DNA from 3 places in the Peterkaempfera bronchialis genome. Region 2 is predicted to be linked to each of the others. Evidence: riboswitches for the same ligand, from Rfam matches in the RefSeq annotation. Region 2 holds a riboswitch; each other region holds the start of a gene.
The links. Region 2 has a riboswitch for cobalamin ahead of C7M71_RS23935 (cobalamin biosynthesis protein). Riboswitches for the same ligand answer to the same signal wherever they lie in the genome.
Positions count from the first base shown of each region.

Region 1: another riboswitch for cobalamin. It lies ahead of metE (5-methyltetrahydropteroyltriglutamate--homocysteine S-methyltransferase); the one in region 2 lies ahead of C7M71_RS23935 (cobalamin biosynthesis protein).
Region 3: another riboswitch for cobalamin. It lies ahead of C7M71_RS29255 (prenyltransferase/squalene oxidase repeat-containing protein); the one in region 2 lies ahead of C7M71_RS23935 (cobalamin biosynthesis protein).

Region 1 is NZ_CP031264.1:6,889,429-6,894,563, forward strand. Features, by position in the region: gene C7M71_RS29440 (cellulose binding domain-containing protein) at 1-1,045, shown strand, start outside; gene C7M71_RS29445 (hypothetical protein) at 1,174-1,602, shown strand; gene metE (5-methyltetrahydropteroyltriglutamate--homocysteine S-methyltransferase) at 1,696-4,020, opposite strand; cobalamin riboswitch at 4,180-4,397, opposite strand; cobalamin riboswitch at 4,534-4,658, shown strand; partial or broken gene C7M71_RS29455 (acyl-CoA dehydrogenase family protein) at 4,786-5,019, shown strand; gene C7M71_RS29460 (enoyl-CoA hydratase/isomerase family protein) at 5,016-5,135, shown strand, end outside.
Region 2 is NZ_CP031264.1:5,417,517-5,422,651, forward strand. Features, by position in the region: gene C7M71_RS23930 (cobyric acid synthase) at 1-141, opposite strand, end outside; gene C7M71_RS23935 (cobalamin biosynthesis protein) at 138-1,124, opposite strand; cobalamin riboswitch at 1,224-1,403, opposite strand; gene C7M71_RS23940 (hypothetical protein) at 1,487-1,723, opposite strand; gene C7M71_RS23945 (RHS repeat domain-containing protein) at 1,873-2,142, shown strand; gene C7M71_RS23950 (RHS repeat-associated core domain-containing protein) at 2,139-5,135, shown strand, end outside.
Region 3 is NZ_CP031264.1:6,838,312-6,843,446, reverse strand. Features, by position in the region: gene C7M71_RS29260 (prenyltransferase/squalene oxidase repeat-containing protein) at 1-1,563, opposite strand, end outside; cobalamin riboswitch at 1,853-1,976, shown strand; gene C7M71_RS29255 (prenyltransferase/squalene oxidase repeat-containing protein) at 2,092-3,504, shown strand; gene C7M71_RS29250 (hypothetical protein) at 3,642-4,178, shown strand; gene C7M71_RS29245 (siderophore-interacting protein) at 4,241-5,089, opposite strand.

The DNA.
Region 1 (5,135 bases), 1.5 Mb from region 2:
CCACTGGGGAAACCGGCACATCACCTGGTCGTATGTGCCGGCGCCCGGCTACACCGGTGACATCTCCATCGGGTTCATGGCGAACGCCAAGCCCTACTGGCCCGCCATCGCCATCACCCACCTCGCCAACGGCATCCACGGCGTGGAGTACTTCGACGGCAGCGCCTGGCAGCCGGCGCAGCGTCAGACCGACATGGGCCAGGCGTTTGTCATCGCGCCGACCGCCACGAACGGCACCAGCTACCGCATCCGCGTCCGGGACGCGGACGACGCCCTCGTCCAGGGCGGCCGCACCTACAGCTTCACCATGCCGAGCTCCTGCTCCAACGGCTGCTCAAGCCCGTTCACCGGGGTCTCGTACACGACGGACGGCGGCACCGGTGGCACAACGGCCGGCACGACCAGCGGCACAACGGCCGGCACGACCAGCGGCGGGACCGGCGGGGACACCACCCCGCCGACCGCGCCCGGGCAGCCCTCGGTGACCGGTACCACCAGCACCACCGTCTCGCTGACCTGGGGCGCCGCCACCGACAATGTGGGCGTCACCGGCTACAACGTCTACCGCGACGGCCTGCTGGTGGCCTCGCCGGTCGGCACCAGCTACACCGACACCGGGCTGACCCCCTCCACCGCGTACTCCTACAGCATCAAGGCCCGCGACGCGGCGGGCAATCTCTCGGCTGCCTCCGGCACCGTCACCGCCACCACCTCGGCCACCAGCGGCGGGGGAGGCCAGAACAGCGGCTGCGCCGCTTCCTGGCACCTGGACAGCCAGTGGAACGCGGGCTTCGGCGCCACGGTGACCGTCTCCAACACCGGTACCGCCGCCACCCGCAGCTGGAAGGTCACCTGGACCTGGCCGGGCGGGCAGACCGCCACCGACCACTGGAACGCCGACCTCACCCAGACCGGCACCGGGGTCACCGCCACCAGCCTCGGCTACAACGGCTCGCTGGCCCCCAAGGGCACCACCACCTTCGGCTTCAACGCCACCGGCACCGCGCCCACCACCGCCCCCGCCCTCTCCTGCACCGCCACCTGATCCCACCCCGCTCCCTCGGTTCCCTCGGTCCGGCCGGGCTGCCCCGCAGCCCGGCCGGACCCGGCCGTGCACCAGGAGGCCGGGTCGTGCCACTGTCGTCCGGCCGGGCGGAGCGGAAAAATGCCCCCATGGACGACGAGACGGCACCAAGCCGCGCAGACCAGCTCCGCCTGTACCTGGAATCGCTGCGGATCCGGATGGACCCCGACCAGTTCCGGGTGCTGGGCCGCATGATCACGGGCCCGCTGAAGCTGATCGAGTCCGGGGCGGACACCGTCGACGCGGACATCCCCGACGAGGACGAGCGGTTCCTCACCCGGGAGGTGCGGGACGAGTTCCTGGTCGTCATGGGCATCCTGGCCACCGGCCGGATGGACCAGCAGGTCGTGGACCTGGGCAGCGGCATCACCACCGTGGTGAGCGCCGAGGTCGCCGAGGACCCGGTCAGGCTCCAGGAGCTGCGGGACTGGGCCGCCGCCCGCCGCCGCCAGCAGGAGGAGACCGACGCGGTGCTGCGCGGGATCGAGCAGGCCTCGCAGGACGACACCGTGGAGTGACCGCCCAGGCGAGGGCGGCAGCGATCCGGCCGGAGCGGAGCCGCAGGGGCCCGCCCCGGCCGGAGCCGGGTCAGAGCTGGGTCACGAGCCGGGTCAGGAAGCCGTGGCCGGCAGGCCGTCCCGGACCTCGCGGGCCGCCGCGACCAGGTTCTCCAGCGAGGCCCGGACCTCGGGCCAGCCGCGCGTCTTCAGACCGCAGTCGGGGTTGACCCAGAGCCGTTCGGCGGGAATGGCCTCAAGTCCCTTGCGCAGCAGGGCCGCCGCCTCGTCCGCGCCGGGGACACGCGGGGAGTGGATGTCGTAGACGCCCGGGCCGACCTCGCGGGGGTAGCCGGCGGTGGCGAGTTCATCGGCGACCCGCATATGGGAGCGGGCCGCCTCCAGGCTGATCACATCGGCGTCCAGGTCGTCGATGGCCTGGAGGATGTCACCGAACTCCGCGTAGCACATATGGGTGTGGACCTGGGTGTCCGGGCGGACCCCGCTGGTGGTGAGGCGGAACGCCTCGGTCGCCCAGGCCAGGTACCCGGCCCGGTCGGCACCGCGCAGCGGCAGCGTCTCGCGCAGGGCGGGCTCGTCCACCTGGATCACCGATGTACCGGCCGCCTCCAGGTCGTTCACCTCGTCGCGCAGCGCGAGCGCGACCTGCCGGGCGGTCTCGCCGAGCGGCTGGTCGTCGCGGACGAAGGACCAGGCGAGCATGGTGACCGGACCGGTGAGCATGCCCTTGACCGGGCGGTCGGTGAGCGACTGGGCGTAGGTCGTCCAGCGGACCGTCATCGGCTCGGGGCGGGAGATGTCCCCGGCCAGGATCGGCGGCCGGACATAGCGGGTGCCGTACGACTGGACCCAGCCGTGCTGGGTGGCGAGGTAGCCCGTCAACTGCTCGGCGAAGTACTGCACCATGTCGTTGCGCTCGGGCTCGCCGTGCACCAGGACGTCGATACCGGCCTTCTCCTGGAAGGCGAGGACGTCGCGGATCTCCGCCTTGATGCGCTCCTCGTACGCCGAGGCGTCGATCCGCCCGGTGCGCAGCTCGGCGCGGGCGGTGCGCAGGTCGGCCGTCTGCGGGAAGGAGCCGATGGTCGTGGTCGGCAGCAGCGGCAGCCCGAGGCGGGCGTGCTGCGCGGCGGCCCGCTCCGGGTACGGGTGCGAGCGGCGGGCGTCCTGGTCGGTGACGGCCGCGCTGCGGGCGCGGACCGCCGGGTCGTGGGTGAGTACGGAACCGGCTCGGGAGGCCAGGTCGGCGCGGTTGGCGGCGAGTTCGGCGGCGATGAGGTCGGTGCCCTGGGCGAGCCCTCGGGCCAGGGTGACGATCTCGGCGGTCTTCTGGCGGGCGAAGGCCAGCCAGCGGGCGATCTGCGGGTCGATGTCACGCTCGGCCGAGGCGTCCAGCGGGACGTGCAGCAGGGAGCAGGAGGACGCCACATCGACCCGGTCGGCGAGTCCCAGGAGCGTGCCCAGGGTGGCCAGGGACTTCTCGAAGTCGTTGATCCAGACATTGCGGCCGTTGACGACTCCGGCGAGCAGGCGCTTGCCGGGCAGCCCGCCGACGGCCGCGAGGTCGCCGAGGTTGGCGGCGGCGGCGCCGGTGAAGTCCAGGGCCAGCCCCTCGACGGGGGCCTTGGCCAGGACCGGAAGGGCCTCGCCCAGCCGGTCGAAGTAGGAGGCGACCAGCAGCTTCGGCCGGTCGGTGAGACCGCCCAGCTCACGGTAGGCGCGGGCGGCGGCGTTCAGCTCGGCCGGGGTGCGGTCCTGCACCAGGGCCGGTTCGTCCAGCTGCACCCACTCGGCACCGGCGGAACGCAGGTCGGCGAGCGCCTCGGCGTACACCGGCAGCAGCCGGTCCAGCAGGGCCAGCGGCTCGAAGTCCGCCGCGACGCCGGGGGCGGGCTTCGCCAGCAGGAGGTAGGTGACCGGGCCGATCAGCACCGGGCGCGCGGTGAGGCCGAGCGCCAGCGCCTCCGTGAGCTCGGCGACCTGCTTGGCGGTGTCGGCGCTGAACGCGGTGTCGGGGCCCAGCTCCGGGACCAGGTAGTGGTAGTTGGTGTCGAACCACTTGGTCATCTCCAGCGGCGCCACATCCTGGGTGCCGCGCGCCATCGCGAAGTAGCCGTCCAGGGCGTCCGCCTCGACGGCGGCGCGGTGCCGGGCGGGGATCGCGCCGACCATCACGCTGGTGTCCAGGACGTGGTCATAGAGCGAGAAGTCGCCGGTCGGCACCTCGTGGATGCCGGCGTCGGCGAGCAGCCGCCAGTTGGCGCGGCGCAGTTCGGCGGCCGTGTCCCGGAGGGCGCCGGCGGTGACGCGGCCCTGCCAGTACCCCTCGATGGCCTTCTTCAGTTCCCGGTTCCGGCCCGGGCGTGGGTAGCCGTACACGGTTCCCCGTGCTGCCGCGGCTGCGGACGTGCTGGTCACAAGACTCTCCTTCGCGAGCATGTCTCCGACGACCCCGGGACGGGTCGTAGGCGCGAAGGGTGGCAAGACCGGGCGGACCGCGACGATCTGCCGTCGCATGTCTCCGCCTGATATGTACGCCGACCCGCCCACGAGGTCACCGGGATCTCCGCGCGCGTCGGTTGCGCACGGGCAGTGGCAGGTCTTCGGACTCGTGGGCACGTCTGCCGGGGCAGACACCTACTGGCCGTCGCTTCCCAGGCCCGTACCGGGCCCAGTGCATATGACGGCGGTCGTTCCCGCTCACCGCTGCGGGGCAGTCCCGGATTCCCACCGGGTTCCCTCTTGCGACGCGTCTGCCTGGCGGGCAGGGCGAACCAGCTGCGCCGGTCAGCCTAGGCGCTGGGGCGGGTCCGGGACAGCACCGTTCACATGTCGGATGGTGAGATGAGACACGGGCGGACCTGCGGCAGGGGGGCTCTGGACTTACTAGGACGCCCAACTATATGTTCATGGACAAGGCCCGCGGTGCAGGGAAGCCGGTGCGAATCCGGCGCGGTCCCGCCACTGTGACCGGGGAGTGCGTCGCTGAGACACGCCACTGACGTGCAGGACGTCGGGAAGGCAGACGGGGCGCGTTGATCCGGGAGTCAGGATACATGGTCGCCTGGATGATCGACCGCTACGGCGACCAGGCCCAGCGCGCCCGCTGGCTGCCCGCCCTCTGGCATCGTCATGACCCGCACCGGCGGAGAGGGGGCGGACGGCGTCTCCGCGTCTGTCGTCGACCGCGACGATCCGCAGGCAGCCCAGCTCTGCGCCGTGGCCAAGCGGTTCGCCACCGACACCGGCTACTCCGTGGCCGACCGCGCCCGGCAACTGCACGGCGGCTACGGCTATCTGACCGACTATGGCATCGAGAAGATCGTCCGTGACCTTCGGGTCCACCGCATCCTGGAAGGAACCAACGAGATCATGAGCCTGATCGTGGCCCGTGGACTGACCGGGGCCGCCCGATGACCGACGACGACTCCGTCCTGGTGCGCACCGAGGGCCGCGCGGCCTACCTCACCCTCAACCGGCCCCGGGCCCTCAACGCGCTCAACCACGCCATGGTGCTCCGCCTCGGGGCGGCC
Region 2 (5,135 bases):
CATGGAGTTGAGCGACATGTTCTGCGCCTTGAACGGCGCCACCTTCACGCCCTGCCGGGCCAGCCAGCGGCAGATCCCCGCCGTGACCACGCTCTTGCCCGCGTCCGAGGTCGTCCCCGCGACCAGCAGCGCCCCGCTCACGCCCCCGCCCCCTTCCGGGTGCCCGTGCTCCGCAGTGTCCCCGTACTCCGCAGTCGGCCGACCGCCCACCGGGCGGCCACCGTCGTCCCCAGCGCCAGCAGGCCGACCCGGCGGGAGAGCCGGCAGGCCCGCTCGATGTCCCCGACCGCCACCGGCCGCAGCTCGGCGCCCAGCACCGGGCGGTGCTCCACCCGGCTGCCGTACGCCAGCGTCCCGCCCAGCCGCACGCCCAGCGCACCCGCGAAGGCGGACTCGGCCTGCCCGGCGTTGGGGCTGGGGTGCGCCGAGCCGTCGCGCCGCCACACCCGCCAGGCCCGGCCCGGCTCGGGCGCGGCGGCGACGGTCAGCAGCGCGGTCAGCCGGGCGCCGGGCCAGCCCGCCGCGTCGTCCAGCCGGGCGGAGGCCCAGCCGAAGCGCAGCTGGCGCGGGGAGCGGTGGCCCACCATGGCGTCCAGGGTGTTCACCGCGCGGAAGGCCAGCAGACCGGGCGTGCCCGCGAGCGCGCCCCAGGTGAGGGCGTTGACCACGGCATCGGCGGTGTTCTCGGCGACCGACTCCACCACCGCCCGGGCCAGCCCGTCGCGGTCCAGATGGCGCGGGTCACGCCCGCACAGGTGCGGCAGCCGGGCCCGCGCGGCGTCCAGGTCATCGGCCTGGAGGGCGGCGGCGACGGTGCGGGCCTCCCGGGTCAGCGAGGTGCCGCCGAGTACGGTCCAGACAGCCCCGGCGGCCAGCAGCGCCCGCGCGGACGCCGAACGGCCCACCGTGCGCTCGGCCGCCACCGCCCCGGCGGCGACCCCGCCCACGCAGAGCGCGGTGAAGGCGGCCCCGGCTCCCCGGTGGTCACGCCAGAGCCGCCGCTCCAGCGCGGCGGCGGCCGAACCGAAGGCGGCGACCGGATGACCCCGGCGGGGGTCGGCGAGCAGGGCGTCCACGGCATACCCGGCGACGGCACCCACCGCGAAGGCGGTGTGCGTGCGCACGCCGGTCAGCCGCTGCGACGAGCGGTCGTGGACCCCGAAGGTCGGCCTGCGAACCGGGCAGCCTGCATGGCGTGCGTGTCCTCACTCAGGGTCCGCGCCCTGGATCGACGAGCGGAGGCGAGAGTCTCCTGGCTCCCGGATCGGCACACCCCCGGGCCTTCCAGCGGCCGTGCTTCCGGCTGCCGTGACCATCGGTCGAGGGTGCTCCCCGGTGACAGTGGCGGGACCGCGCCGGATTCGCACCGGCTTCCTCTCCATGCCTCCGTATTGGCGCAAAGATCCCACCACGCCCCAGGTCGCAGCGTCAATACAGCCCTGGGAGCGATGCGTCACAGGACGCTCGCAGGGTGCTCGGGGGGCGCTCAGGCGGCCGACCGTGCCCGGTGCCGGGCCCGGCCGCGCGCCGCCGTGACCCGGGCGAGCCGGCGCACCGCGAGATCCTGCGGCTGCTCCACCGGCTCCACTTCCACTGCCTCCGCCACCACTGCCTCCGCCACCTCGCCCGCCTGCGGGCCGAACACCCGGTCCTCCAGCCAGGACATGCCCAGGATGAGCAGCAGCAGCACGGGCGGGACCAGCAGGCCGACGAGCATGATCATGGAAACCGCCTGGGCTCGGGCACGGACGCGGCGGCTGGTCCTGCGCCGCCATGGGGCATCGGCCGTCCGGATGGGGAATACGCGCCTCAGCAGCACGGCCTTCTCTGCGGCTTGCCGCCCTCGCCCGGTCCAAACCCGCCCCACCCCGGGTGCCGTCGACTTGCCGCACCACCACGACGACCTACACCGCGGCCACGACCTCGGCCGCGGACACCGGCTATGCGCCCGCGTACCTGCTCGCATCGACGGTCACCCCCAGCGGGGCACGGCAGTCGTACACCTACAACCACAACGGCGATGTGGCGCGGATCGTCGACCCCAACGGCGGCACCGTCACCTTCAGCTATGACAACCTCGGCCGGCTGCTGACCAAACGACGCAGACCACCAGCTACGGCTACGACATCTACGGGAACATGATCCGGGAGGTCGACCCGGCCGGTGGGGAGACCGACTACACCTTCGACCTCGACGGCCGCCAGCTGACCACCACCCAGCCGAAGTACACCTACGACGCCGCCGGGAACATGGTCCGCCAGGTCACCAACAACGGTGCGACCACCACCACCTACACGGTGGACGCCGCCTCGCGGACCACTGCCACCACGCTGGACCCGGCCAACCTGGCCCGGACCACCAAGGTCTCCTACGACCCGGACGACCACGTGGTGATGAGCGTCCACACCGGAGCCTCGGGCACGCCGGAGACCACCACCGCCACCTATGACGCGCTGGGCAACCCCGGCTCCACCACCGTCCACGACGGCTCCACCGCCCCGGTGGGCCGCTGGAAGCTCGGCGAGACCGGCGGCGCCGAAGCGGCCGACTCCTCCGGCTCCCACCGCACCGCGACCGTGAACGGCGGCGTGACCTGGTCCACCGACCACGGCGGCAGCGCCGCGTTCAACGGGACCGACGCCGCGATCAGCACGGACGGCCCGGTGGTCGACACCACCGGAAGCTTCACCGTGTCGGCGTGGGTGAAGGTGAACGGGACCGCACACAACTACACCGCCGTAGCGCAGGACGCCTCCTGGCACTCGGGCTTCTACCTCGGCTATGCGTCGAGCCAGAACAGCTACGGCACCGGAAAGGCCACCCGCAGCCTCGGGTACGACGCCCTGCACCGGCTGACCAGCGACGTACTGACCAACCCCGGCGGGTCGACCGAGGCGTCCATCAGCTACGGCTACGACCTCAACGACAACGAGACCTCGAAGACCACCACCGGCGTCGTCGGCGCCGCCGCCCACACCTACACCTACGACTGGGCCGACCGGCTCACCTCCTGGAACAACGGCACCGCCACCACCGGCTACAGCTACGACGCCTCCGGCAACCGCACCCGCGTCGGCTGCGACACCTACACCTATGACGCCCGCAACGAGCTGACCTCGGACGGGCACAACAGCTACGCCTACACCCCGCGCGGCACCCTGCGCACCACCACCAGTGAACTCGGCAGCGCCACCACGACCGCAGCCGACGCCTTCAACCGCGTGATCAGCCAGGGCGGCCAGAGCTACGCCTACGACGGTCTGGACCGGGTGGTCACCGCAGGCACCGGACTCGACCAGCAGACGTTCTCCTACACCGGCGTCGGCAACGACCTCGCCTCCGACGGCGGGGCCAGCTACGGCCGCGACCCCGAGGGCGGGCTGGTCGGGGTGCGGACCGGAGGCGTCGCGGTACTGGCGATGACCGATCTGCATGACGACGTGGTCGCGCAGTTCACCGACTCCGGCGCCGCACTGACCGGCTCGACCACCTACGACCCGTTCGGCAAGGTCACCGCGACCAGCGGAATGCTCGGCCACCTGGGATACCAGTCCGAGTGGACCGACCCGGACACCAACCAGGTCGACATGGCCGCCCGCTGGTACAACCCCAGCATCGGCCAGTTCACCAGCCGCGACACCGTCGGCCTCAACCCGGTCCCCGCCTCCGTCCATGCCGACCGGTTCGCCTACGCCGACGACAACCCGCTCACCGGCACCGACCCGACCGGCCACTGGAGCCTGATGGGCTCCCTCAAGTCGGCGGCCCATACGGTCACCCACGCAGCCAGCTCGGCCTACCACGCCACCGTCAGCTATGCGACCAGCTATGCCACCGCGACCTACTACGACGCGGTCAACTTCGCCCGGCAGGAGTACCACGCTGCCAAGCAGGTGGCCAAGAAGGTCGTCAAGAAGGCCGTCCACACCGCCAAGCACGTCGCGAAGAAGGCCGTCCGCAGGATCAATGACGCGCGGGTCTATGTCGTCCACCATGTGCAGCACGTCTACCACCGCGCACGACAGGTCGCGCATCACGCCGTCGCCCGTGTCAAACACATAGCCCACGCCGCCGTTCGCACCGTCAAACACGGCGCCAAGGCCGTCGCCCGCACGGTGAAGAAGGCCGGCAAGGCGGTCGTGAAGTTCGCCAAGAAGCACCCGGTGCTGGCGAGCACCGTGGTGGGCCTGGCGACCTACGCCGCATGTGCCGCAGCCACCGGGGGAGCCGGAGTCGTCGCCTGCGGAGCGGTCGCCGGCGCGGCCAGCAGCGCGATCTCCTACGCCCTCGCCCCGGGCAAGCACACGCTAGGCGGGCTCGCCACCGCGGCAGTCGAAGGCGCGGCCATCGGCCTGGCCGGCGGCGCGGTGGGCGGCGCGGTGGACGGCGCGATCAGCGCCGGCGTACAGACGGCGGTCAAGAGCGCGCTCGGCCAGGGGGTGGTCAGCAGCGTCGTCAGCGGAGCGGTCCGCGGCGCCGTGGGCGGCGCCGCCGGTGGCGCCGCAGCCAATGCGACCGACTACTCGCTCAACTGCGCCGGGGGCGCGGAGTGCAGCGCGGGAGGCGCGGTCAAGGCCATCGCCTCCGGTGCCGCGACCGGAGCGGCCATGGGAGGCGTCCTCGGCGCCGCCGGTGGGCTCGGCAAGCGCGCAGGCTGCGGGGGTCCCCACAGCTTCAGCGCCGCCACCCCCGTCCTGCTCGCCGCCGGCCACACCAAGCCGATCAGCCAGATCCAGGTCGGCGACCTCATCCTCAACGCCGCACCGGGCAACAAGAAGAACGAAACCCACCACGTCGACGCCGTGATCGTCACCAAGACCGACCACGACTTCGTCGACGTCACCATCGCCACCGAGTCCGGCCCCAAGACCATCCAGACCACCCGGCACCACCAGTTCTACGACGCCACCACCGACACCTGGACCCAGGCCGCCGACCTCAAGCCCCACCACAAACTCCAGAACGCCTCCTCCACCACCACCGAGATCCTCAACGTCCACTCCTACACCGCCACCCGCACCACCTACGACCTCACCATCGACGGCCTCCACACGTACTATGTCCTGGCTGGTTCGACACCGATCTTGGTGCACAATACGGACGGCCCGTCTAATTTGTGCACGATTTCCGGCCAT
Region 3 (5,135 bases), 1.4 Mb from region 2:
CGACGGGTCGGGATCGGCGGGGTGCAGGGTCGCCAGGTTCGCCCCGGCCAGGGCGATCAGCGCCTGCGCGCTGGCTGTCAGGTCGGAGTCACCGCCCGTGGCGTCGGAGGCGAACCCGCCGTCGCCGTTCTGCCGGTCCGCGATCCAGCGCTGCGCGGTGGCCGCTCCGGCGGTCCGTCCGAGCGCCAGCAGTGCCTGGGTGCCCAGTGCGGTGCTCCAGGTGTCGCCGCCGGGGGCGCCGGTGTACGGGAGGTAGCTGCCGTCGGCCTGCTGCTGGTCCGCCAGGTAGGCGGTGGCCTTGGCGAGCGCCGGGGCGGCCTCGGGGACGAGGGTGAGGGCCATCGCCGCCAGCGCGGTGGTGCCGGGCTCGGGGTCGCAGAACTCGCCCGGGGCGATCATCGAGCCGGAGAAGCCGCCGTCGGCGCACTGCAACTGCTCCAGCCGGGCGACGGCCGCCGCCGGGGGTGCGACGCTGCTGCGGGCGAGTGCCAGCACGCCCAGCGCCTGGGTGCTCGGTGAGAACGCGCCGTGGAAGTCCCCGGCGGCCGTGCAGTTGCCGAGGCTGCCTGCGGCGGAGCAGACATGGTCCGCGAGGTCGACGGGCAGGTCATGGCCGCCGAAGTCCCGGGGGTCGGCGCCGGTGGCCTCGGCCAGCAGGGCGAGGTTGGCGACCGCCGTGGGGTCCGGGGGTACGGAGGTGCCGTCCGGCTGGAGGTAGTCGTCGGCGTGGGCGGCCAGATAGGCGGTGATCCGGGTCAGGGTCGCGTCCTGGCCGCCCGCTGCGGCCAGCGCCGTCCCCAGGAGGGCGGTGCGTGCGTAGTCGGGGGCGCCGAATGCCTCGTTGTACAGGTGGTCGCCGTCCACCAGCCGGCCCACCAGCCAGCGTGCCGCGGCGGCCACGGCGGGGGACGGCTGGGGCGAGCCGGGCGCCGAGGGGGAGCCGCCCGGGCCGGAGGAGGGCGAGGCGGAGGGCGGGACGGACGGCGTGGCGCCGGGGCCGCCCGCGCGGACGGAGTCCGGGCTGAAGGCCGGCTGTCCGCTGGTGCCCGCGACATCGGTCCCGCCGAAGACCCATGCCTCGACCTCGCCCGGCTTCGGCACGTCGCTGAGGGCGCCGAGGGGGCTGTAGGTCCAGGTGTTCCGGCCGGCCGGGGCGAGCCAGTACGACCAGTACGCCGTGGCCTTCGGGGTCTGTACGCAGCTCTCCTCCGCCGCAGTGGGGTACTGCGCGCCTCCGTTGAAGTCGCCGCTGCCGATCCGGCAGATGAAGCCGGGCCCGTCGTGCACGGTGCCGACGGTGGTGAACCCGGCGTTGTGCAGCAGGTTCATCCCGGTGGTGGGGTGCGCGTCGCAGCCTCGGACCACCGGGCCGCCCCAGTGGCCGAAGTCGACCGCGACGATCGCGCCGGTGGTGGCGGTGCACTTCTCGATCGGGTCGGCACCGGCCGGTGTGCTGAACGGCACCAGCGCGAGGAAGAGCGCCGTCACCGTCGCGAGGACGGCGCACAGCCGCGCCGTGACGCCTCTCCGTCCGCTGCCGTGCCTGGTGGTGCCGATACCCATGGGTGGTCCCCCCGGTCTGCCGACGAGGGAGTCCGGGCACGGCTGTGCACCACACCCGGCGGGGCCGGGCGTGCCGTCCAGTCCGCGCCGCAGTCCTCGGCAGCGCTCCTGACATACCTCTTCAGTGCAGGTAATCCGACTCGTCCGCACGGTGGCGGACCTACGGTTGCGGGTCAGTGCCGGGTTCTGACCGGCTTCCCCTGCGAACTGAAGGACGAAACGCGTTCATGAGAACACACCCGGTTCGGGACGGTCAACGGATCGTCAGCGGGCGGGACGTCCCGCTCGAAAGGCGCTACCGTCTCCGTGTCACCGCGCGGGGGAACCTGGTGGAAGTCCAGGGCTGACGCGCAACGGTGTGAGCGGCGACCGCCGCTTCGAGCCCGAATGCCCGCACGGTGACGCACCATCAGCGGATGCCTGTCCACGCGAGAGGGCGGCGGCCGCCTCGTCGGCGAGGGTGCCGCGGTGAGTCGCGGACGCTTCGGCCCGGGCGCGGTGGACACGTCGCCCAGCCGAGGAGACCCCATGTCCGGCACACTGTCAGGCCGCATACTCGCCGTCGCGCTCTCCCTCGGGATCGGCGCACTCACCCTCACCGCCGTACCCGCCCAGGCCACCTCAAGCGCGGCCCAGATCGCCACCTCCACGACCAACGGCGTGGCCTATCTCACCTCTCTGCAAGGCCCTGACGGCGGGTACGCCGGCGGCGGCCTCTCCAATGAGTGGGCGTTCAGCGCGATGGCCGCCGCCGGAAAGGCCGCCGTCGACGTGGTCCCCGGCGGCGACGCCACCAAGAACGCCCGCACCGTCTACCGCAACCAGCTTGCCGCCCCGACCTGGCCCGGCGCCTCGCCGGTGGTGACCGACTACGAACGCGGCATCCTCAACGCCTATGCGGCGGGGATCGACCCGGCGCGGGTCTCCCCCGGGCAGAACCTGATCGCCCGGGTCGCCTCCTACTGGCAGACCTCCTCCCCCGGCTCCTATGGGCCGCCCGCCAACTTCAACGGCACCGTCTTCGCGCTGCTCGCCCTGGGCGGCGCCAAGACGCAGTCCGGCGTCCAGCGCGTCCCGCAGCGGCTGCTGGACGCCTCGGTCACGGTCGTACGGGCCAACCAGCACAACGACGGCGGCTGGAACTACAGCCAGGCCGCGGGCAACCCGTCCGCCCTCGCCTCGACCAGTGACATCGACATGACCGGCGCCACCATGGCCGCCCTGTGCAGCAGCGGCGTCCCGGCGACCGACGCGTCCGTGGTGGCCGCCAAGAACTTCCTCAAGGGCAAGCTGGTCAACACCTCCGGCGCCTTTACCTCGATGTTCGGCGCCAACAGCGACTCCAACGGCTGGGGCGTCTCGGGCCTCAACGCCTGCGGCATCAACAGCCAGGGCGCCGACTTCACGACCCCCGCCGGCAAGACCCCGGTCGACTTCCTGATCGCCCAGCAGTTCAACCCCGGCGGTGGCTTCCGCTATCTGCCGTCCGACAGCTCGCCCTCCGCCTATTCCTCCATCGACGCCCTGCGCGCCGTCGCCGGCGGCGGCTTCACCGCGCCCCCGCCGATCCCGACCACGGTGGGCGCCCCCCGCTGGGTCGGCGACACGGCGTTCACCAGCGGCACCACCAGCAGCCTGGCCCTGATCGTGGACAGCGGCAGCGGCACCCCCAAGGTCTGCTCGGTGGCCATCACCCCGACGGGCGCCACCAGCACCCTGGGGGCCGTACTCGACGCGGCGACCACCGCGGCCACCCCGAGCGGCTGCGTCACCGGCAGCGCCCCGTCCTCCGGCAGCGGCCAGGTCACCGCCGTCAACGGCCTGGCCAACAGCGGCAGTTCGACCTGGCAGGTCAGCATCGACGGGGCCGCGTCGGCAGCGGCCGCCCGTGGCACCACCGTGCACCTCGGCGACACGATCACGCTGCGTTACGGCAGCTGAGCCGCGCCCCGGGCGCCGGGCGGTGCCTGCCCCCACGGCAGGCGCCGACCGGCGCCGCCGCCCTCCTCGACGTAGCGTGGACGGAGCGGTGCCCCTGACCGGGGTGCGGCCACGGACGCAGCGGAACGGAGGGCGCCATGCCGGACGTGGAGGCGCAGCAGCAGACCGGGGACGGCGGGCGGCGTCCGCCGCGCCTGACCGAGCGCTGGGCGGCGACACTGCGTGAGCACACCACGCCCACCCAGCGGTCGCTACTGGTCACCTGGGTCGCGTTCGGAACGACCTTCGGCACGGTGCGGCTGATCACACACGGTATCCGTGGTGGCTGGCTGCCCTGGGGCAATGTCTCGATGGGCGGGACCCATCTGCACCACTACAACCTGGGCATCGGCACCCTGGCCGGGGTCGGCATGGTGGCCGTCCGGGGCGACGCCCAGTACATCGGCCATCCCGCCGTGGCCGCCGCCTATGGCGCGGGGGCAGCGCTGATCGCCGACGAGTTCGCGCTGCTGCTGGACCTCCAGGACGTCTACTGGGCCAAGCAGGGCCGGATCAGCGTCGATGTGTCGTTCGGCGTCATGTCCGTCCTCGGGCTCTACCTCACCGCCGTCCCGTTCTGGCACGAGCTGGCCAGGGTCACCGGCCGCCACGCCCGCGAACGCCTCGGCCGCTGAGCCGGGCGCCCGGAGCGGGCGCCCGGCCCACGGCGGCGGGGGCGGTCAGGCGACGGTGGCGGTCAGGCGACGGGCGCGGCCTCCTGCTCGGCCTCGACCTGGGCGTTCCACACGCGCTTGGACGCCTGCCAGCCGTCCTCGTCGTGCCCCAGCCGCCAGTAGCCGGAGATCGAGAGCTGCTGGCGCGGGATGTCCCGCTCGATCCGCAGATGGCGACGGAGCTCCTTCACCAACCCCGCCTCCCCGTGCACAAACGCCTGCACCCGGCCCGGGGGGAACTCCAGCGCGCGGACGGCCTCCACCAGGGCGGCGCCGACCGGGGCGGCGCCACGGTGCAGCCACACCACCCGGGCGCCCTCGGGGGCGGTCAGCTCCTGCTGCTCCGCCGCGTCCTGGACCTCGATGAAGGCCCATACGGGGGCGCCGGCCGGGACCCGCTCCAGGGAGGCGGCGATGGCGGGCAGGGCGCTCTCGTCACCGGCGAACAGGTGCCAGTCAGCCCACTCCTCGGGCAGATAGGCGCCACCGGGGCCGAGGAAGAGCACCGTGTCCCCCGGCTGGGCTCCGGCCGCCCAGGGTCCGGCCAGGCCCTCGTCGCCGTGGACGACGAAGTCGACCGTCAGCTCGCGGGCCTCCTCGTCCCAGCCGCGCACGGTGTAGGTACGGGAGGTGGGCCACTGGTCGCGCGGCAGGTCGCGGCGGATCACCTCCAGGTCGAAGGGCTCGGGGTAGCGCACGTCCGGGACGGGGAAGAGGATCTTGATGTAGTGGTCGCTCCACTCCCCCGCCCGGAACTCCGCCAGACCCTCACCCCCCAGGACGATGCGCACCATGTGCGGGGTCAGGCGCTGCTTCTGCACCACCTGTGCGCGGTGGACATGGGACTTTCTGCGGTTGGGCCTGTCGGACACGGGAATCTCCTCGCTCATGGCCGGGCGGCCGGACGCTGGTAAGGCG